3 regions of the Actinoplanes sp. CA-030573 genome follow, and region 3 is predicted to be linked to each of the others. Evidence: riboswitches for the same ligand, from Rfam matches in the RefSeq annotation. Region 3 holds a riboswitch; each other region holds the start of a gene.
What was found. A riboswitch is a leader RNA that binds a small molecule or an ion and turns the genes downstream of it on or off. The one in region 3 is predicted to bind cobalamin.

Region 1 (7,210 bases), 1.8 Mb from region 3:
CCACGAAGAAGACCGGCTGCCGCAGGAGGAACTCGCGCAGCCGGCCGTCGATCGATGCGTAGACCTTGCCCATGCGCCCATGGTGGCACGCATGGGCGACGGCCGGTCAGAAGTCGTCGTCGAAGCTCACACTTCCGGTCACGCCCACCTGGTACGCGGAGACGCGGCGCTCGAAGAAGTTCGACAGCTCCTGGACGTCCTGCAACTCCATGAAGGCGAACGGGTTCCCGCTGCCGTAGAGCGGCTCGATGCCGAGCACGGCCAGCCGGCGGTCGGCCACGTGCTCGAGATAGGAACGCATATCGGCGAGGGACAGGCCGGAGACGCCCTGGGCGAGCAGGTCCTCGGCGAACTGCACCTCGCACTCGACGGCCTCGGCGAGCATGTCGCGTACCTGCTGCTCCATCTCGCCGTCGAACAGATCCGGCTCCTCCTTCCGTACGGTGTCGACGACGTCGAAGGCGAACGCCATGTGCATGGACTCGTCGCGGAACACCCAGTTCGTGCCGGACGCCAGCCCGTGCAGCAGCCCCCGGGAGCGCAGGAAATAGACGTACGCGAAGGCGCCGTAGAAGAAGAGGCCCTCGATGCACGCCGCGAAACAGATCAGGTTCAGCAGGAAGGCCCGCCGATCGGCGCGCGTGGCCAGCGACCGCAGCTCGAAGATCGAGTCGATCCAGCGGAAGCAGAACTCGGCCTTGCGGGCGATCGACGGAATGTTCTCGACCGCGGCGAACGCCTCGAAACGCGCCTCCTCGGAGGGAACGTACGTGTCCAGCAGGTTCAGATAGAACTGGACGTGCACGGCCTCCTCGAACAGTTGCCGGGAGAGATAAAGCCGTCCTTCCGGGGAGTTCACGTGCTGATAGAGGTTCAGCACCAGATTGTTGGCGACGATCGTGTCGCCGGTCGCGAAGAACGCCACCAGCCGCGACACCAGGTGCCGCTCGGCCGCCGACAGCTTGGACAGGTCGGCGAGGTCGGAGTGCAGGTCGACCTCCTCCACCGTCCAGGTGTTCTTGATCGCGTCCTTGAAGTGGTCGAAGAAATGCGGGTACTTCATCGGCCGCAGGGTCAGGTCCATTCCGGGGTCGAGCAGCATTACTGGCAGGCCTCACACGATTCGGGGTTCTCCAGGGAGCAGGCGACGGCGTCCGAGGCGGGAATCACCGCGACGGTCGCCTGCTGAATGCGCGTCGCGGGCCGCGAGCGCAGGTAATACGTCGTCTTCAGCCCGGATTTCCAGGCATGCAGATACATCGACGAGAGCTTCCCAATGGTGGGCGCGCTCAAGAACAGGTTCAAGGACTGCGACTGATCGATGTACGGGGCCCGGGCCGCGGCCAGGTCGATCAATGCCCGCTGCGGCAGCTCCCAGGCCGTACGGAACAGCTCACGCACGTCGGCGGGCAGCTCGGCGATGCCCTGCACCGAGCCCTCGGCCCGCTTGATCTGCTCGCGGATCGGGGCGGTCCACAGCCCACGGGCCTTCAGCTCGCGTACCAGATAGGTGTTGATCTGCAGGAACTCGCCCGACATCGTCTCGCGCTTGAACAGGTTGGACACCTGCGGCTCGATGCACTCGTAGCAGCCGGCGATGGAGGCGATGGTGGCGGTCGGCGCGATCGCGACGAGCAGCGAGTTGCGCAGGCCGGTCGCGGCGATCCGGTCCTTCAGCGCGGCCCAGCGCTCGGTCTGCGCCGGCGTCGCGCCCCACAGCTGCGGGTGCAGCTCGCCCCGGGCGGCGCGCGTCTCGCCGAACGCCGGGTGCGGGCCGAACTCCGAAGCGAGGCCGGCCGAGGTCTCCAGCGCGGTCAGGAAGATCTCCTCCTGTACGCGGGTGGACAGCTCCCGCGCCGCGGCCGAGTCGAACGGCAGGCGCAGCGTGAAGAACGCGTCCTGCAGGCCCATCAGCCCCAACCCGACCGGACGCCAGCGCGGGTTGGAGGCGACGGCCTGGTCCGACGGGTAGTAGTTGATGTCGATGACCCGATCCAGGAAGACGACCGCCGTACGTACGGTGTCGCGCAGTTTCTCCCATGCCACCCCCTCGGCCGTGACGTGCGCGCCCAGATTGATCGAGCCGAGGTTGCAGACCGCCGTCTCGGTGTCGCTGTTGACCTCGAGAATCTCCGTGCAGAGGTTGGAGAGGTGGATGGTGTTGCCGGGCCCGCCGGTCTGGTTGGAGAGCCGGTTGGACGCGTCCTTGAAGGTCATCCACCCGTTGCCGGTCTGCGCGAGCGTCCGCATCATCCGCCCGTAGAGGTCGCGCGCCTTGACCGTCCGGACCGCCTTCTTCTCCGCCCGCTTGTAGGCCTCCTCGAACGCCTCACCGAACAGATCGGGCAGCTCCGGCGCGTCGGACGGGTCGACCAGCGACCAGTCCTCGTCGGCCTCGACCCGCCGCATGAACTCGTCCGGGATCCAGTTCGCCAAGTTCAAGTTGTGCGTACGCCGGGAGTCCTCCCCGGTGTTGTCGCGCAGCTCGAGAAACTCCTCGACGTCCGGGTGCCACGGCTCGAGATAGACGCACGCCGCGCCCTTGCGGCGGCCGCCCTGGTTGACCGCGGCGACCCCGGCGTCGAGCGTCTTCAGGAACGGGACGATGCCGTTGGACCGGCCGTTCGTGCCCCGGATCAGCGCGCCCCGCCCGCGGATCCGCGACCAGGAGATGCCGATGCCGCCGGAGAACTTGGACAGCTTCGCGACCTGGTGATAGCGCTCGTAGATCGAGTCGAGCTCGTCCCGCGGCGAGTCGACCAGGAAGCACGACGACATCTGGGTGTGCCGGGTGCCGGAGTTGAACAGGGTGGGCGAGCTGGGCAGATAGGCGAGGCTCGCCATCAGGCGGTAGAACCCGATCGCCTCGGCCGGCGTCCTCGACAGGCCGCACGCCACCCGGAGCAGCCAGTACTGCGGTGTCTCGACGACCAGGCGGGTGTGCGGGTGGCGCAGCAGGTAACGGTCGGCCACCGTACGGACGCCGAAGTATTCGAATCTCCTGTCGTTCTCCGGATCGACGGCGTCGTCCAGCTTGCGCGCGTTGCGGGCCACGAACTCCGCCGTCGCGTCCCCGATCAATCCCAGGCCGTGCGCGTAGCGGATGGATTGGCTGAAGCTCGCGACACCCTGAAGGCGAACTTCCTTGTCCACGTACGCCGTGAGCAGTCGCGCGGCGAGCCGGGAGTACTGCGGTTCCTCGCCGATCAGCTCCGCCGCGGTCTGGATCGACAGCTTGTCCAGCTCGGCGGTGGTGGCGCCGTCGTAGAGCCCGCTGATCGTCTTGGTCGCCACCCGCATCGGGTCGACCTCGTCGAGCCCCGCCGCCTGGCGCTCCACCGCCCGCACGATCTTGCCGACGTCGACCGTCTCCAGGTCGCCGTTCCGTTTCCGCACCTGCATGACGTGCCGGCGCTGCTCCGGCACCGTCGTGGTGGTCGTCATTCCCCGTCCCCTCGTCCGTTGACGGACGCGCGGGCGGACGCCACCGGCTGGCTCGGCCAGACCGGCTGGTGGCGTCGGCCGTCCCGCGCGGCCTTCGACCGCCGCACACCGGTCGGCGTGCGGCGCGCTGGCAGGTCTTCGGACTCGTGGGCGCTGTTGTTCCTACCGGCCGTCGCTTCCCAGGCCCGGGCCCAGTGCTCGTGACGGCTTTCGTTCCCACTCACCGCTGCGGGGCAGTCCCGGATTCACACCGGCTTCCCTCTTGCCTCGACGACCCGGATGGATCACCGAACCAGCTGCGGGAGACACCATATCTTGGGGTGAGGCAGAAAGTGCAACACCATTGGTTGTGTCGGCGTGTCGCGTCCGCCGCTTGGGGTGAGCCGGCCGAGCCCAGGTCGTAGAGCAGCGGACCGGCCATTGCCGTGCTCCAGTCGATCACGCCGCAGCTACCCGAGCCGCGATCCAGGCGGAACGCCTCCGGTGCCGGATCGGTGTGCAGCGGGCCCCACGACAGCGTCTCCGGTCCCAGGCGCCCGTAGGCCTCGACCGCCGCGGTGACGGCCGGGCGCAGCCACGGATCAGGGCGCGGCGGAGGCTCGCTTCGCCGATCACGCGGGTCACATGCCGAAGTGGGCGCCGCGCACGGCGGCTACCGCCTCGGCGGGACCGGTCAGCTCCACGTCGGCGGCCTGCTGCCGGCCGAAGAGGTGGAGCAGCAGCTCGCCCGGCGGGCCGGCCAGCGCCGCGACCGGCTCCCCGCGCCGCGCCCGGACGGACTGGCCCGATCCGGCGCGGTGCAGGACGAGACCCACCCGGACGCGGCGGGCGAGGAACCAGGCCGACTGCCGCACATTGCGCCACAGGGCGTCGTCGAGCGCGGCGTCGTGCGTACGGGAACCGAGGCCGTTGGCGCGGCGCACATCCTCGTGATGCACGTAGAACTCGTTGAGACTCGGCAGCCGGCGCACCCAGCCGAGCCGGAAGAACCCGGGCGGCGGACCCGACCGCAGCGTCGCGACCAGCCAGGCGAAGTCGCGGGCGGCGAGCGCGTCCTGCCGGCGGCCGGCGAAGCGCGCCCACGGGCCCGGGACGACCAGCCCGGGAGCGGCGAGCGGATCGCGGTCGCGCAGGATCAGATGCGCGGCGAGATCGCGCGTCGCCCACGGTGCGATGAGCGTCGGCGCCGCCGGGCCGAGCTCGGTCAGCAGGTCGCTGAGCGAGGCCCGTTCGACCGCGTCGAAGAACACTCCTGGACCTTATCCGCCGCAGCTCCCGCCGTCGTATCGCCAACGCCTTGGCGATCACGTTGATCGGCACGCCTTCTGCCCGATGAAGCCGGGTCGCCCACCGGTCCACCGGTTAGTGTCTTCCGCATCGGTGCTCTCGTCGGCTCTCAACCGGCCTTGCGGGCGACGACCGCGTACATGCCGAGCGTTGATGTGCCAGACCGCCGATCCGCACGGTGACGGCAGCCGAAGTTACGAGCTCCGGTGTACGGCCCGGTTGATATCGACTGCTCGAAATCGGCAACTGGAGCGGCAGCCGGCGGAAGACCGCGCGCCCGGACAGGATTCGCCTCTTCCTCGGAGAGCGATCAGGTGGCCTTCCTTGCCAGTCTCTCGACAGAGCGACTCATGCACCGGCGTCCGAGACCGGCCGCCGACTGCGTGGCAGATATGCCTGGACGGTTGAGTCGTTTCGCCGACACGAGGCCTCAGGTCGGCCGACCAGCTCAGCGACGATGGGGCACGCGGTCCGGCCGAAATACCGATGTACCGGTCCGATCGGGCGTTCCAGGATGGCGGAGCCAGCGACCCTCCTGGGCCTGCGGCGCGAAGCGAAGAACCGGCGGCTCGGAGAAGAGGAACAGCGAATTGATGAGCACCGCGGTTACCGACGATCGCCGTGTGTCCGGCCTGGACGGCATCCGCGGCCTGGCGGCACTGTTCGTGGTTCTGCACCACGCGTACATCACCTCGTACGTAGGCTTCCCCGTCAACACGGGGCCCGGCTGGCTCGGCTGGCTCATGTACGGGCACCTCGCGGTCGCCGTTTTCATCACCCTGTCCGGCTTCTCGCTCGGCATCGGGCCGGCCCGGCGGGATTGGCGGCTCGGCGGCCGCACCCGGTTCGCGTACCGCCGGGCCTGGCGCATCTTGCCGCCGTACTGGGCTGCCCTGGTCTTCAGCCTGCTGATCGCCTGGTTCGTCGTCCTCCAGCCGGGTGAGTCGGCACCCACCGGCAAGTCCGTGTTCGCCTACGGTTTGCTGCTGCAGGACATCATCGGCTCCCCGAGTCCCAACGGCGCGTTCTGGTCGATCGCGGTCGAGGCCCAGCTGTACGTGGTGTTCCCGCTTATGCTGCTCCTGTTGCGCCGGGCCGGCGCGGTGGTCATGGTGAGCGTGGTGACCGTGGTGGTGGCAGCGGTTGGCGTCCTCGCGCCACACGTCGCCGCGGTGCAGCTGCTCATGCGGCTGACGCCGCAGTTCGCTCTGCTCTTCGCGGTCGGCCTGGCCGCGGCGGGCATCCTGCGGGCGAGTGACCGCGTACGCCGGTTGCCCTGGCAATGGTTCGCGTTCGCCGCAGCCGTTCCGGCGCTGGTCTGGCTGGTGCTGAGCGGCACGGTAGGATTTGCCGGCCATCTGTTCTGGGTCGACCTCGCCTGCGCGCCGGCCATCGCCCTGCTCCTGGCCGCCGTGGCGACCGGCCGCCCGCGCCCGCTGCGCCGGCTGCTCGACACCCGGCCGGTCCGTCGTCTTGGCACGTTCTCGTACAGCCTCTACCTCATCCACGCGCCGCTCGTGCTGATCGTCGGCGAGAAGCTCGTCTACCCGCACGTCGCGCCCGGGCTGCCGCGGTTCCTGCTCGTGCTCGCGATTGTGGTGCCGCTGTCGCTGGTGGTGGCACGCTGGTTCGCCGCGGTGTTCGAGATCCCGTTCCAACGTCACCGCAGCTGGGCTGCCCTGCGCGACGCGATGCGCGCCCGTCGTCGTCCGGCCCGGGTGGCCCCACCGGAGACCCGGGCGCAGCCGGTCGCCGTGGCCGTGGCCGAGCTGGAGTCCTGAAGGTGGTCCGGGCAATCGGCCCGGGCTCCATCGCCAGTCGCCGGGTCGAGCTGGGCAACGGCGCGTCGCCCGGCCGATATTCGTTGAGCTAAGGACTCCTCGTCGCGGCGGCCAGCAGCGCGGACGTGGGCAGCGCGAGCCGTCCACCCGGCGTGCGGTAGGCGGCGGTCTGCCGGTCGAACTCGCGCCGGATCCGGGCGACCGTCTCCGGGGTCTGCCGGGCCATCACCACGCCCGCGTTGCTCAGACCGCTCGCCGGCCCGCTCCACCACGCCTCCGCCTCGGTCTCGTGATCCCACGCGAGCACCGCATCCTCGACGTCGGTCACCCGGCCGGCTCGCACGATCAAATTCGACAGGCCTTCCCGCGTACGGGCGAAGTCGGCGTCCCGCGGAAGGCGCGGCAGATCGCCGGATCGTTCCACCCCGGCCGCGTCGAAGACGGCGCCCCACAGCGCCTGGGCCGGCGGCGCCGGAGCGGGCCAGATCGTGACCGCGACGCGGCCGCCCGGGCGTACCAGGCGCATCATCTCGGCGACGGCCGCGAGCGGATCGCCCACGTGGTTGACCACGAAGTTGGCCACCACCGCGTCGAAGGACGCGTCCGCGAACGGCAGGTGCGGAAGGATCCCGGTCGTGACCTCCGCCTCCGGCACGCGGCTCTTCGTCAGGTCCACCATGGACGGTTCGGCGTCGACG
Region 2 (7,210 bases), 870 kb from region 3:
CGGCGTCGAAGCCCGGGTAAACGATCTGGCCGGGCGCGAACGTCTTACCGTCCACCGTCAACGGGGTGTCGAGAATGTTGACGATCGGCTGTGGTGTCTCGGTGGCCGCCCGGACGTACCCGAACTGGCTCGTCGCGTCGACGTTGGCGTGCAGGTTGCCCAGCGACGGCAGCAGCCCGATGTAGACGCCGTAGACGACCAGGAACGCCACCGCCGAGCCGACGATCGCGGTCACCCAGCCGAACCGAGGCGCCAAACGGCGGGCCAGCACGATCGCCAGGCCGAGCAGGACCAGCGACACCAGCACGGTGGCCAGGTAGAGTCGGCCGCGCTGCACGATCGTGAAGTCGTGGCCGATCGCCGGCGGGTTGGCCGGGTACCTGACGAACGGCAGAAGGTAGACGCCGGCGAAGCCGAACGCGGCGATGCCCCAGATCAGGTTGCGCGGGCGTACGCCGAACCGGCCGTGCAGCACCACGTAGGCGACCGCCACGAGGGCGCCCATCGCGGCGGCGAAGCCGATGATGCCGGTGGCGATACCGATCGTCGACTGGATCGAGCGGGAGAAGATCTCCGGGCCCTCAGCCGACGTCGGTCGGCCGGCCGCCTGGTTGAGCGCGTCGAGGATCGAGCCGCGGCCCTCTTCGTAGTCGATGGCCTTGTCGACGAGAGGCTCGGCGAAAATGTAGGCGAAAACCCAGGCGAGGAGGCCGGCGAAGGCACCGGAGACCGCCCCACGCCAGATAGCGCGGAGTTCCATGAGTGTCTCAGTCCCGGATCAGTGGCAGGGGAAGCCGAGGAAGTGCCGCGAGTCGTGAACCCACTCGTGGACGACCATCGACTTGCCGAACACCGAGACCATGCCCTCATCGACGCCGATGAAATAGTACGCGAGCAGCGCGAGCAGCACGGTGATGCCGAGAACGAGAACGACCCGCGTAGTCGACAACGCCTCGGGCGAGACGGTCGCGGTCGGTTTGGCAGCGGGTACGGGAACAGTCGTCATGAAGCCTCCTCAGGGATGATGCGTCCCTCATCGATACCGGCGTAGCGACGACGAAGTATCTGACTACAGCCCCGACCTCACATCGTGGCCTCACAGTGGCGCAACCGCCCCGGACTCGCACCGGGTTCCTTACATCGTCACATCGAGCCGAGCCTAGGTCCGCTCGCGAGCAGGGTCAACATCACGGTGTTTCGGCCGCTGCGCGACAAGCCCCGCGATCTGACACGCCGGACACTCGGAACGGTCCGGATCGGCACAGACGAGATGATTGGTCACGAGCCATTCGATACGGTCGAGAAGCGCCGCAAGATCATGGATCTCCCGGGACAGCCGATGCATCCGCGCGTCGCGAGCACCAAGCCGGCGGCGCCCGGCGAGCAGGCTTTCGTACAGCTCAACCGGGATGACGACGCCATCCTGACCGTCGATCTCGACGTGCGGCGGCGGAGGATGCTTGGTCATCCTGAGCGTCGCTCCCTCCGGCGTGACGATCCTTACAGCGCTCGCCGTCCGAACAGTAGCGCGTCACCGCTGGAGAAATCGCTCCCAGTAATCACGGCGCTCCGCCTCGGGCGTCAAGACGCAGTCGCCGCAAGTGCCCCCGCCGGGGATCCGGTAGTACAGGCAGCAGTTGCGGCGGACCAGAAACCAGCGGTCCCGGTCGGGATCCGGATGGTGCAACGTCGCCATCCCGGCCAGTGGCGGCACGGTCAGCATCTCGGCGACGGTCGTGGCGGCGCGTTCGGCGGCGGCCGGGTCGCCAGCGTTGTCGGCGATCATGCCGGCCGCGCCGCCGAGCGCCGATGCCACGTTGCCCCACAGCACCTGCGGCGACAGTGTGAACCGGTGCCGGAAGACCTCCAGCACCGGCCCGACCAGACCGACGACCGCCGTACGGGTCAGCACTCCTCCCGCGTCGCCGCCGGCGCGGTGGAGAGAGTCGTAGGCGATCGGGACCGGGCCACCTTCGACCGGACGCCACCACAACCGGCCCGGATCAGCCAGGGGCACCACGCCCGTGAGCGCGGCCGCCCCGAGCAGCGGCGACAGCAGCCGGGCGGCCAGGCCGAGGAAGATGGTCGAGGCGACCACCCGCTCGCCGATCTGATCGGGGCCGAGCCCGGACATCCGCATGATCACTTGCTGGCCAGCGGTGACTCGCTCGGCGATGACCTCCGGTTCCAGCAGATCGGCCAGGGGCCGCCAGCCGGCGGCCGTGCGACGGGGCTGCCAGGCGAAGTACGGTCCGAGCCCGGCGGCGGCCTCCAGGGCCGGACCGGCACCGTACTGTTCGGCAGGCACGCCGCTCACTCTATGACCAGCCCGGTTACGGCGGCGACGGCGTCGGCCAGGGTCACGGTGGTGACCTGATCATCCCAGCCTTGCCCGGCGGTGATGACGGTCGGCCGCCACGGGAGGCTGTCGGCGACCGTAGCCAGCAGTCCGGGCATCGCCGGGTGCCGGGCGTGGCTCCACAGGACGACGGCTGCGGGGTGGCTGCGGGTGATCGCGTCGGCCAGCGTCTGCCGGGAAAGGCCGGCACCGAGGTGGATCGACGCGATCTGCTGCTCGGCTAGGGCGGCGGCAAGCGCGTCTAGGGCCGCGACGTCGCGGCCGGCGTCCACGGCGATCAGCAGTGTGCGTACCGGCGAACCGGCCGGCGGCCGTGCAACTGCCGCGAACACCTCGCTCAGGGCCCGGCTGAGCACGCGCCGGGCCACCGCTTTTCGTGTCTCGGCGTAGCGGCCCTGGCTGATCAACACGTACGCCGGCCCGGCCAGGGTGTGGTAGGTGTGCACGACTCCGTGGGCGGTGACCGCGGCCCGCAGTGTCTCGTGCAGGCTCAGCACGTCGAGGCGGCGGGCGGCCCGGGCCAGCCCGCGCGCCGCTGACTGTGTGCTCTGGTCGGTCACCGGATGCTCGGCCGGCCACGGGGTGACCTCGCGGCGCGCCATCCGGGCGGCTTCGGCGGCCGGCATGCCGCGAGCGGTGAGCCGGGCCATCACGGTCAGCGCGGCCACGTCGGGCGGCGTGTAGCGCCGGTGCCGGCCGGCCTGATGCCCGGTCGGGCCGAGCCCGTAGCGCTGATGCCAGGTACGCAGCGTCGTCGGGGCCACGCCGAGTCGCCGCGCGAGTAATCCGGGGCTGAGCCCCCTGGTGTCATCCACCGCCGACCCGCCCTCGAGGTCACCGACAACGACCACACCCGCATCGGGTGTGGGCAGTGGCAGGTCTTCGGACTCGTGGGCGTCCGGCACGCTTCCTACTGGCCGTCGCTTCCCGGACCCAGCTCGGGTCCAGTGCTCTGTGACGGCGGTCGTTCCCACTCACCGCTGCGGGGCAGTCCCGGAATCACACCGGGTTCCCTCTTACGACGCTCACCCCCGGCCAGGGGCGGGCGAACCGACTGCCCCCACAGCTTACTGCCGGCCAGGCGCTGTAATCACCGACAGCTCCAGCGGCGCCGGGATCTCGGCCTGCCCCGGGCCGCCGGCGTGTACCCAACCGAGCAGGTCGGTGAGGATCGCGTCGTCGAGGACCAGTCCGAACCAGACCGGCCGGGCGCCCGAGCGGCGGGCTGTCGCGGTCGGGTGGACCACCATGACGTTGGCCTGCTCGCACACGTCCAAGCACACACTGGTCCGCACCCGGTGGCCGTCGCCGATCTCGGCGCGCAGCCGGTCGAGCTGAGCGTCGTGATCGGTCGACGGATGCTTGAGCGCGTTACCGCAACAGCAGTCTCGGCACACCGTCACCGTGCATCCGTCGATGATCGTTTCGCTCACCGGCCAACTTTAGCCAGAGCGATCAGCCGCGGGTGGCGTTGGAGTAGGGGCACACCTGGTGGCGCCGGTCCGCTCCTCGGGAGAACTCATCGGATCACCCCCACGCCAGCCGGACGCCGAGCGCGACGCAAACGGCCGCGCACCCCCCCAGTTGAGCCACCGTGCCGTACGGCCGCGGGCCAGCCGCGCGCCGAGCCGCCCCGCCGTGGCGGCCAGGGTGATGTCCACGGCGAGCTGTACGGTGATGAACAGGACGCCAAGGGTGATCAGCTGGCCGGTCACCTGCCCGGCGGCGGGCCGTACGAACTGCGGCAAGAACGCCACGCTGAACAGGATCATCTTCGGGTTGAGCAGATTCGTCACCAATCCCCGCACGAAAGCGTTACCGGTCGCGACACCGAGCGCGGCGACCATGCCGGCCCGGGCGCCGTAGCGGCCGGCGTTGGTGATCACGAACATCATGTCCGGACCGGGAGTGATCATCAGCAGGACGATCGCGGTCAGGTAGCCCAGCAGCACCGACGTCGAGATCACGGCCGTCCCTCCAGCGCGCCCCGCAGGGCGAGACGGTGCCGGCGGCGGATCTCCGCCTGATGGAAGGCCTGCCGGTCCTCGTCGGTCTCCGGCAACAGCGCCGGCACAGTACGCGGTTTGCCGTCGTCGTCGACCGCGACCATCACCAGATGGGAGGTAGCCACGACCGTTGGCGGCACCGCCCGGTCCCACCGGTCGGCGGTGACCTTGACTGCGACCTCCATCGAGCTGCGCCCGGCCCAGGTGATCCGGGCCTGCACGTGCACGACGTCACCGACCCGAACGGCCTGCAGGAACAACGTCTCGTCCATCGCCGCGGTGACCGCGGGACCATCGGAGTGGCGGGCCGCGACGACCCCGGCGACCGAGTCGATGAGGTTGAGGATCCGGCCGCCGTGCACCGTGCCCATCAGGTTGGTGTGGTGCTGGTCCATGATCTGCGACAGGGTCAGTTGCGACGCCGACGGCGCACGACCAGATTCTGTCATCGCTACCTTCCGCTCCGTTCCGCGACCAACGATCGCGCGGAAGGCAGACAGCGGGCAGCGCCCCGGTCTCGGCTCGCCGGTGACGTTGACATGTCCGGCCCACCCGCGAGGCCGACAGCAAACGCACGCCGGGCGGCGTACGCGACGCGGGCAGGTCTTCGGACTCGCGGGCAGCCAACAAACGCCTACTGGCCGTCGCTTCCCAAACCCGTGCGAAGGGGTTCAGTGCTGTGTGACGGCGGTCGTTCCCGCTCACCGCTGCGGGGCAGTCCCGGAATCCCACCGGGTTCCCTCTTACGACACCCCACCAAGGAGATCGGGTGAACCAGCGCTGAGGCCGAGCATAGCGATCTGGCGGCGACGGGCGACGCGATGCTTATCACCCCAGCCATTCACCGCAGCCACGCATCACCAGCCTCTCTTATGCTGCGGGTGGGCGGCTTACCTGGATCACCGAACCGGCCCCGGCCGTGCTCGCCTCCACGTTCCTGACCTCGACCGCCGGAGCGGCCGGCTATCTCGTTTTCGCGGCAACGACCGGCGGCCACCTCAACCCCGACTAGATTCTGGGCCTGCTCAGCGGTCTCGGCGGCGGTTACCTCGGTGCCCGCCTGCAACCACATCCGCCCGAGCGAGCACTACGCCTGCTCTCGGGGTGCTAACGACCGCCCTCGCTGTTCAGTACGCCATCCAGGCCGCCGCCGGCCGCTGACGCTGTCGAGCACCGCGCGCAGCGGCCGGTGAGGGTCAGGCTCTGACCGGCGAAGGAGAAACCGGTCCGCGACCCGACCATGGTCAGCAACTCCTGCACACCGTCCGCGGCGGCAACTTCGGCGACGCGTCCGCAGTCGCCGCAGACGACGTGATGATGCGGGCGGTCGGCCAGCCCGTAACGGGCCTCGCCGCGCCGGTCGAGGCTGTGCACGACGCCCTCGTCGACGAGCACCTGCAACGCCCGGTAGACCGTGGAGTGGTCCAGCTGCGGATGGGCCGGAAGCAGGGTCTCGTAGATCCGCCGCGGCGACAGGTGCCGCTCGGCGTCCATCAGCGTGCCGACGATCGCGTTCTTCGCGAAAGTCCACCGGCGGCCACCAGCGCGGACGTGATCCCGGATCGCGTTGAGCCGAGCATCTGCTTCCGCTGTCACTACGCCTCCCCGGTCCCAGTTGCCACAATCACGCTATCGCCACAACCTTGCAATAGTAGATCCGTGCGGGTTAGCGTCCGGGTATCGAGCACCCTCGCGGAAGAAGACAGACGTGACCGATACCCAGATGGCCGTGGACGTGTCCCGCTTCTCCCGATTCCGGCAGAGCCTGACCCCGCAGGACTGGAGCTCGCTGGCCGGCATGGGCGCCTTCATCGTCCTGCTGCACGTCATCGGGTTCGTCACGCTGCTCGGCTTCGTCGCCCCGAAACACTTCAGCCTCGGCGGCGACCACCCCGTCTTCACCGTCGGCGTCGGCATCCTGGCCTACACCTTCGGCCTGCGGCACGCCTTCGACGCCGACCACATCGCAGCGGTCGACAACACCACCCGCAAGCTGATGCAGGACAACACCAACAACGGCGGCGGCCGCAAACCGCTGTCGGTCGGCTTCTGGTTCTCCCTCGGCCACTCCACGATCGTCTTCTGCCTCGCCTTCCTGCTCTCGGTCGGCGTCAAGGCCCTGGCCGGGCAGGTCGAGAACGACGACTCAGAACTGCACTCGGTCACCGGCGTCATCGGCGCCTCCGTGTCCGGGGTCTTCCTGTGGATCCTGGGCATCCTCAACCTGGTCGTGCTGTTCGGCATCATCAAGGTCTTCCGCGACCTGCGCCGCGGCGTCTACGACGAAGAAGCCCTGGAGGACCAGCTCAACAAGCGCGGCTTCATGAACCGGTTCCTCGGCGGCCTGACCAAGAGCGTCCGCAAGGCCTGGCACATCTACCCGATCGGCGTCCTGTTCGGACTCGGCTTCGACACCGCCACCGAGGTCGGCCTGCTCGTCCTGGCCGGCGGGGCGGCCGCGTTCAACCTGCCGTTCTACTCGATCCTCGTTTTGCCGATCCTGTTCGCCGCCGGCATGTGCCTGATGGACACCATCGACGGGGTGTTCATGAACGCCGCCTACGGCTGGGCGTTCGCCAAGCCGGTCCGCAAGGTCTTCTACAACATCACCATCACCTCGATCTCGGTCGCCGTCGCCCTGATCATCGGCACCGTCGAACTCATCGGGGTGCTGGCCGACCAGGCCAACATCACCACCGGCCCGCTCGCCGCGATCGCCGACATCCCACTCGACTACGCCGGCTACGGCATCGTCGGCCTGTTCTTCCTCGCCTGGATCGTCGCCATCGCCGTCTGGCGGTTCGGCCGAGTCGAGGAACGCTGGTCGGCCAACCTCGCCCCCTCC
Region 3 (7,210 bases):
CACCAGCGCGGCGATCGACCGGCCCTGCGCGGCCGCGTCCACCACCAGGATCACCGGCGCGTCGAGCAGCGCCGCGACCTGGGCGGTCGAGCCGGTATCGCCGGCGTCGGTGCGCCCGTCGTAGAGGCCCATCACGCCCTCGACCACGGCCAGCCCGGCGCCGGCCGCCCCGTGCGCGAACAGCGGGCCGATCCGGTCCTCGCCGACCAGCACCGGGTCGAGGTTGCGACCGGGCCGTCCGGCCGCGAGCGCGTGATAGCCCGGGTCGATATAGTCCGGGCCGACCTTGAACGGCGCCACCGGCACGCCGCGCCGGGCGAACGCCGCGAGCAGGCCGGTCGACACGGTGGTCTTGCCGTGTCCGGAGGCGGGCGCGCCGATCACGACCCGCGGGATCGTCACCACTCGATGCCCTGCTGTCCCTTGCGTCCCGCGTCCATCGGGTGCTTGACCTTGGTCATCTCGGTCACGAGGTCGGCCGCCGCCAGCAGCTCGGGCGCCGCGTACCGCCCGGTGATCACGACGTGCTGCGTGCCCGGCCGGTTCGCCAGCGTCGCCACGACGTCGTCCACGTCGACCCAACCCCACTTCATCGGGTACGTGAACTCGTCGAGCACGTAGAACTTGTAGGTCTCGGCGGCCAGGTCCCGTTTGATCTGGGCCCATCCCTCGGCCGCCTCGGCCGCGTGGTCACGCTCGGTGCCGGCCCGCTGGATCCACGACCAGCCCTCGCCCATCTTGTGCCAGACGACCGGCGCGCCGCCGGCCTGGCCGAGCGCCTTGAGCGCGGACTCCTCGCCGACCCGCCACTTCTCCGACTTCACGAACTGGAACACCCCGATCGGCCAGCCCGCGCTCCAGGCCCGCAGCGCCATCCCGAACGCCGCCGTCGACTTGCCCTTGCCGTCCCCCGTGTGCACCGCGAAGACCGCCTGCCGCCGGCGCTGCCGGGTGGTCAACCCGTCCTGAGGTACGACGCTGACCTTCCCCTGCGGCATCAGGCAGCCTTCCTTATGGTCGTGGCGGAGCCGGCCGTGGCCGCTTCGAGATGGCCGAGCGGCATCAGGTCGGCGCCGAGGGCGGAGGCGAGCCGGGCGGCCAGGCCGAGGCGTACCGGGCCGGACTCGCAGTCGACGATCACGGTGGCCACCCCGGCCAGGGCGGGCGCCACGGTGACCGGGTCCGGCCCGCTGGTGGCACGGCCGTCGGTGACCACGATCAGCAGCGGCCGCCGACGCGGGTCCCGGCGGCGCTCGGTGGCGATGGTGGCGGCGGCCCGGCGCAGACCGGCGGCCAGCGGCGTGCGTCCCCCCGTGCGCAGGGCGGCGAGCCGCAGCACCCCGACCTCATGGCTGGACGTGGGCGGCAGCACCTGCTCGGCGTCGTGCCCGCGGAAGGTGATCATCCCGACCCGGTCCCGCCGCTGGTAGGCGTCCCGCAACAGCGACAGCACCGCGGTCTTCACGATGGCCATCCGCTTGCGGGCGGCCATCGACCCCGAGGCGTCGACCACGAACAGCACCAGGTTCGCCTCGCGGCCGACGTGCACCGACTCGCGCAGGTCGCGGGGGCGGACGTCCCGCGCGCCGCGGTGCAGCGCGGCCCGCAGGGTGGCGGGCAGATGCGGCGCCCCGGCCAGCTTGCCGCGCGGCTCGCGCGAGCCGATCACCCGCCCGCGCCGCGAGAACGCCGGCGACCGCCGCCCCGCATGCCCACCCTCCCCACGACGGGCAATCGAGAGCGTCCGGGTCCGATAGGGACTCCCCGCAACCGCGACCTGCCCCGGCCCGCCCTGCCCCGGCTCACTCTGTCCCGGCCCGCCCTGCCCCGGCCCGCCCTGTCCCGGCCCGCTCTGCTCCAGGCCGCCCTGTCCCGGCCCGCCCCGTCCTGCTCCGCCGTGTTCGGTCCCATCCGCCGCACCCACGCCTCTCCTGGCTCCCAAATCCGACTTTCCCGAAATGTCGCCCGGGGTACCGGAGCCGCTCCAGCCACCAGAACGGCCTGGGCCACCGAAGTTGCCCGAGCCGCCCGAGCTGTCGGAGCCGCCCGAGCCGTCGGGGCTGGCATCGTCGGGACCGCCGGTCGGCGAGCCGCCACCGTCGGGGTCGTCGTCCGGGCCGCCGTCGCGCTCGCGCTCCTCCCGCTCGGCGCACTCCCGCTCGGTTCGCTCCCGATCGGCGCGTTCGCGTTCGCGTTCGAGCTCGGCCTCGGCCTCCGCCAGCGCCTCCTCGAGCCGCTGCTCGTCGGTGCCGGGCGGGTCGAGCGGGTCCTTCCGCCGCCGGTGCGGCAGGGCCAGGCGGGCGGCGTCGCGCACGTCGCCGGCCGTGACCCGCTCCCGGCCGTGCCACGCGGCCAGGGCCACCGCGCACCGGGCCACCACGATGTCGGCGCGCATGCCGTCCACCCCGTAGGCGAGGCAGACCCGGGCGATCCGGTCGAGCTCGCCGTCCGGCAGGACGACCCGCGGCAGCCGTTCCCGGGCCGCGACGATCCGCTGCGACAGCGCGTGCTCGTCGTCGGCGAAACGCACCGCGAAGTCGCCGGGGCCGGCCTCGTACGCCAGCCGCCGCCGCACCACCTCGGCCCTTTCCCGGGCCTCGCGCGGCGCCCCGACGGTCACCACCAGGCCGAACCGGTCGACCAGTTGCGGCCGGGGCTCGCCCTCCTCCGGGTTCATGGTGCCGACCAGCAGGAACCGGGCCGCGTGCTTGACCGACACCCCGTCCCGCTCGACGTGGGCCCGGCCCATCGCCGCCGCGTCCAGCAGCAGGTCGACCAGGTGATCGGGCAACAGGTTGACCTCGTCGACGTAGAGCACGCCGCGGTGCGCGGCCGCGAGCAGGCCCGGCTCATACGCCTTGACCCCGTCGGCCAGCGCACGCTGTATGTCGAGCGTGCCCACCACCCGGTCCTCGGTCGCCCCCACCGGCAGCTCGACCAGCGCGGCCGGCCGGGACAGCGCCGGGATACCGGCCGAGAGCGAGACGTCGGAGCCGGCCGGGTGCAGGCCGTCGGAGCCGGCCGGATGCGGGCCGTCGGAGCCGGCCGCGTGCGGGCCGTCGGAGCCGGCCGCGTGCGGGCCGTCGGAGCCGGCCGGATGCGGGCCGTCGGGGCGCGCCGCGTGCGGGCCGTCCGGGCAGGCCGGGTCGGGCGCCGCCGGATCGCAGGCGAAGCGGCAGCCGCGGACCACCGTGACCGGCGGGAGCAGCGCGGCCAGGGCACGCACCACCGTGCTCTTCGCCGTTCCCTTCTCTCCTCGCACCAGAACCCCGCCGACATCCGGCGAGACAGCGGTGAGCAACAGCGCGAGGCGCAGGTCGGCAAGCCCGACCACGGCCGAGAACGGGTACGGCGTCACGGAGGTCCCTTCTGCCCGGGTGTCCACGCCCGGACGATGAGCGTCACGAGCGGCCGGAGTTCCTGGCTCCCGGATCGACGCTCCCCGACACCGCTGAACGCCGCGACGACAAAACGCCGTGGCGATGGGCCACGACGACGGGACGGGTCACTACCCGGTCACAGTGGCGGGACCGTCCCGGAATCGCACCGGGTTCCTCCGCTACCGCTCGCCCGCCATGCTTTCGCACCGCCGGGCGGACCGTCAACGTGACCAGCGGTGACCACCATCTCTAAGACGGGTGGGCGGCCGTCTCCAGCGGCGGGGCCAGGCGGTCGAGCTCGCGCACGATATCCATGGTGGCCAGGGCCGACTTCTCGATCAGCGGGCGCAGGCGGGCGTAGAGGGCGGCGTTCTCGGGGTCGGGCCGGGTCGGCGTGCCGATCGCGATCAGCGCGGCGGCGCGGTCGAGGTCGGGCAGGTCGCCCAGCGCGTGCAGGCCGAGCAGGCAGGCGCCGAGCGCGGTGCCCTCGGGGGTGCCGGCGATCGCCACCGGCAGGTCGAGGGCGGCCGCCAGCACGCCCACCCACAGCTCGGACGCGACCGCTCCCCCGGTCGCCCGCACCTCGGTGACCGGGAAGCCCTCGGCCGCGAACGAGTCGCGGACCAGCGCCAGCTGCTGGCACACGCCCTCGACCGCCGAGCGCACCAGGTGGGCGCGGCCGTGCTCGCGGCGCAGCCCGAGGTAGGCGCCGCGCATGCCGGCCCGCCACCACGGCGCGCGCTCGCCCAGCAGGTAGGGCAGGCAGAGCAGCCCGTCGCTGCCCGGCGCCACGCTCTGCGCCTCCATGAGCAGGGCGGCGTCGCGCTCGTCCTCGTCCTCGCCCTCGGCGCCGGGGCGCTCGAAGCCGGACGCGAAGCTCTGCCCGGCCCAGCGCACCACCGAGCCGGCGTTGTTGACCGCACCGCCGATGACCCAGCGGTCCTCGGTCAGCGCGTAGCAGAACAGCCGCCCGGCGGCGTCGGCGGTGGGCCGGTCGACGACCGTGCGCAGGGCGCCGCTGGTGCCGAGCGAGACGGCCGCGACGCCGGCCGGCGTGGCGCCGAGGCCGAGGTTGGCCAGCGGCCCGTCGGCCGCGCCGATCACCAGTGGGGTGCCGGCCGGCAGCCCGGCCGCCGACGCGATCGAGGGGCGCAGCTTCAGGACGGTGGTGGTCGGCACGACCTCGGCCAGCTGGCCGGGCCGGGCGCCCGCGATGTCGAGCGCCTCGGGATCCCACGTGCGGGAGTGGATGTCGTAAAGGCCGGTGCCCGAGGCCACCGACAGGTCGAGCAGGAACGGCGCGTCGGCGAGGGCGGTCAGCACCAGCTCCTTGACCCCGCCCCACCGCGGCGTCGACCGCAGCCGCTCGGGGTCGGTGGCCCGCCACCAGGCGAGCTTGGTGAGCGGCGACATCGGATGCACGGGCGTGCCGGTGCGGGCCTGCAGCGCCTTGTCGCGGCCGGCCGCGATGATCTCGTCGCACTGGGCGCCGGCCCGGTTGTCGGCCCAGGTGACCAACGGGCCGAGCGGGCGGCCGGCGGCGTCCATCGGGGCCAGGGCGTGCAGGAACGCGCTCAGGCTGACGGCCCGCACCGCGTCACCCTGCTCGCGGCAGGCGGCGGCCACGTCGGTGAGCGCCTTGACCGCCGCGTCGATCAGGTGCTGGGGGTCGAGCTCGGCGCGGCCCGGGCCGGGCACGGCGAGTGGATAGTGGACGCTGGTGTGCGCCCGCAGCCGGCCGTCGGCGGTGGCCGCGATGCCCTTGGTGGCGGTGGTACCGGTGTCGATGCCGATCACGACGTCCATGGCGACGCTCTTACCCGTTACCCGGGCTCACCAGACAGAAGACGTGCCCGTCCGGATCGGTGAGCACCGCCTGCCGCTCGCCCCACGGCTGCACGGCCGGCGGGTCGATCACCGCGGCGCCGGCCTTCTCGGCGGCGGCGGTGACGGCGTCGACGTCGTCGACCAGATAGCTCGCCGCGACCCCGGCCCGGCCCGGGGTGGGCGGCCGCCGGTGCAGCAGCACCTCCGGGTCGCCGAGCATGGCGATCTCTTCCGTCCGGTATTTCTCGGCCAGGCCGAGCGCGTCGCGATACAGCGCGAGCGCCCGGTCGAGATCCGCCACCGACACGATGATCCGGCGCAGGCCCTGAATCGTCACGACCCCAACCTATCCGTCACGGCAACGGCACGGTCCTCGGATCACCGCCGCCCCGCGGCCGCACCTCGAGCTCGGTCGCGGCGTCGGGCAGCAGCGCCACGTCGCTCACCGGGATCCAGGCCCCGCGGGTGCGGTAGCGCAGCGTCGCGTTGAGCACGGCCACCACCACGCCCTGCTGGCCGGGCAGCCGCACCCGCACCACGCCGTCGCGCATCAGGCCCGCGTAATGCGGCTCGGGCCCGCCGAGGAACCAGAACGCCCGGACCGTGTCCTCCAGCGGCAGCGTCCGCACCGTGAACTGCCGGCCGTCCGGCGTGGCGCCGCTGATCTGCCAGGCGCCCAGCCCGGTCTGCGCGTGGTAGCCGAACAGGTCGTCGTAGCCGCCCGGCATCTCCCACGGCCCGGTGGCGCCGGGCAGCCGCCGGTCGAGCAGCTCGGGCACCTGGTTGGTCTTCTCGTGCACCACGTCCCCGAAGTTGTCGAGCGGGATGCCCTCGCCCAGGCCGGCCCGGATCATGGCGATCCGCACGTTCTCCGCCTGCGGCGCCACCCGGCGCACGAACACCCAGTCGGCCCCCGACGAGACCCGGCTGTACGTCCGCCGCACCTTCCCGTCCTCGTCGAACGAGTAGTCGGCCGACAGGTCGACCGGCTGCCCGAGATCGGCGACCACCAGCACGTCGCGCCGCTCGCCGATCAGGATCGCCCCTGGCTCGACCTTGCCCGGCGGCATCAGCCGCACCGAGCCGGTGCCGCGCAGGCCGCCGCCGGCGACCGGCTCGACCCAGCCCAGCAGGTCCTGCGGGGCGGTCTCGACGGTCGCGCGCTGGCTGATCAGCGCGGCCGGCCCGGCCGGGGTGGTGCCCGCCCACAGCACGTGCGGCCGCGACCGGGTCTCGAACGCGTCGGCGCCACGGCTCCAGGCGGCCCGGGCCTCCTGCAGGAACTGCCGGTCGCCGGCCAGGTCGCCGCGGGTCACCGGGTCGGCGACCTCGCCGCCGCGGCCACGCCCGAGCGCCAGCGGCGACCCGGCCGCCGCCACCGCCGCACCGAGGCCGCCGAACAGCACGGCCCGGCGGCGCACGACCCGGCGCCGGCCGCCCGCGCGCACCCGCTCGAGCAGGTCGGGCGGCGGGCTCAGATGCTCGGTGGCCCGCTCCAGCGCGACATGGATATCGGTGTCGGTCACTGCCGCTCCCCCTCTCGCACGAGCTCCGGCCCGAGAACCGCACGCAGCTTCTCCAGACCCCGCGCCGTGTTGCTCTTCACCGTTCCGGCGCTGCAGTCGAGCGCGGCCGCGACCTCGCCCACCGGCAGGTCGTCGAGGTAGCGCAGGACGACGGCGGCGCGCTGCCTGGGCGGCAGCTGGCGCAGCGCGGCCACCACCGACTCGCGCAGGGTGACGTCGTCGCTGTGGTCGGGCGCGCGTACGTCGTGATCCCCGAGCCCGGTCTCGGGTCTCCGTTTCCGTTTCCGCCACCGGTTGGTGGCCCGGTTGACGATCGCCTGGCGCGCGTAGGCGTCGGGCGCGCCGCCGCGCAGGCGCCGCCAGCGGGCGCACATCTGCTCCAGCACGTCCTGCAGCAGATCCTCGGCGGCGCCGCGATCGCCGGTGAGCAGGTACGCCACGCGCAGCAGCCCGGTCGACCTCGTGCGCACGAACTCG

Region 1: it holds a riboswitch for cobalamin, as region 3 does, so the genes downstream of both, ACQP2F_RS20660 (ribonucleoside-diphosphate reductase subunit alpha) here and ACQP2F_RS28970 (VWA domain-containing protein) in region 3, are expected to answer to the same signal.
Region 2: it holds a riboswitch for cobalamin, as region 3 does, so the genes downstream of both, ACQP2F_RS32730 (acyl-CoA thioesterase) here and ACQP2F_RS28970 (VWA domain-containing protein) in region 3, are expected to answer to the same signal.

What each region holds. Positions count from the first base shown of each region.
Region 1 covers NZ_CP192038.1:4,433,093-4,440,302, forward strand. Annotated here, with positions in the region: gene ACQP2F_RS20650 (pyridoxamine 5'-phosphate oxidase family protein) at 1-73, opposite strand, end outside; gene ACQP2F_RS20655 (ribonucleotide-diphosphate reductase subunit beta) at 107-1,102, opposite strand; gene ACQP2F_RS20660 (ribonucleoside-diphosphate reductase subunit alpha) at 1,102-3,444, opposite strand; cobalamin riboswitch at 3,557-3,756, opposite strand; partial or broken gene ACQP2F_RS20665 (phosphotransferase enzyme family protein) at 3,884-4,018, opposite strand; gene ACQP2F_RS20670 (TIGR03085 family metal-binding protein) at 4,065-4,694, opposite strand; gene ACQP2F_RS20675 (acyltransferase family protein) at 5,325-6,512, shown strand; gene ACQP2F_RS20680 (class I SAM-dependent methyltransferase) at 6,601-7,210, opposite strand, start outside.
Region 2 covers NZ_CP192038.1:7,124,944-7,132,153, forward strand. Annotated here, with positions in the region: gene ACQP2F_RS32695 (CbtA family protein) at 1-760, opposite strand, end outside; gene ACQP2F_RS32700 (CbtB domain-containing protein) at 779-1,006, opposite strand; gene ACQP2F_RS32705 (hypothetical protein) at 1,160-1,468, opposite strand; gene ACQP2F_RS32710 ((2Fe-2S)-binding protein) at 1,532-2,308, opposite strand; gene ACQP2F_RS32715 (MerR family transcriptional regulator) at 2,314-3,174, opposite strand; cobalamin riboswitch at 3,216-3,430, opposite strand; gene ACQP2F_RS32720 (hypothetical protein) at 3,427-3,762, opposite strand; gene ACQP2F_RS32725 (LysE family translocator) at 3,802-4,326, opposite strand; gene ACQP2F_RS32730 (acyl-CoA thioesterase) at 4,323-4,814, opposite strand; cobalamin riboswitch at 4,947-5,159, opposite strand; gene ACQP2F_RS32735 (Fur family transcriptional regulator) at 5,473-5,961, opposite strand; gene ACQP2F_RS32740 (HoxN/HupN/NixA family nickel/cobalt transporter) at 6,074-7,210, shown strand, end outside.
Region 3 covers NZ_CP192038.1:6,256,508-6,263,717, forward strand. Annotated here, with positions in the region: gene ACQP2F_RS28960 (cobyrinate a,c-diamide synthase) at 1-405, opposite strand, end outside; gene cobO (cob(I)yrinic acid a,c-diamide adenosyltransferase) at 399-998, opposite strand; gene ACQP2F_RS28970 (VWA domain-containing protein) at 998-3,385, opposite strand; cobalamin riboswitch at 3,392-3,582, opposite strand; gene ACQP2F_RS28975 (gluconokinase) at 3,630-5,186, opposite strand; gene ACQP2F_RS28980 (VOC family protein) at 5,197-5,544, opposite strand; gene ACQP2F_RS28985 (hypothetical protein) at 5,561-6,733, opposite strand; gene ACQP2F_RS28990 (SigE family RNA polymerase sigma factor) at 6,730-7,210, opposite strand, start outside.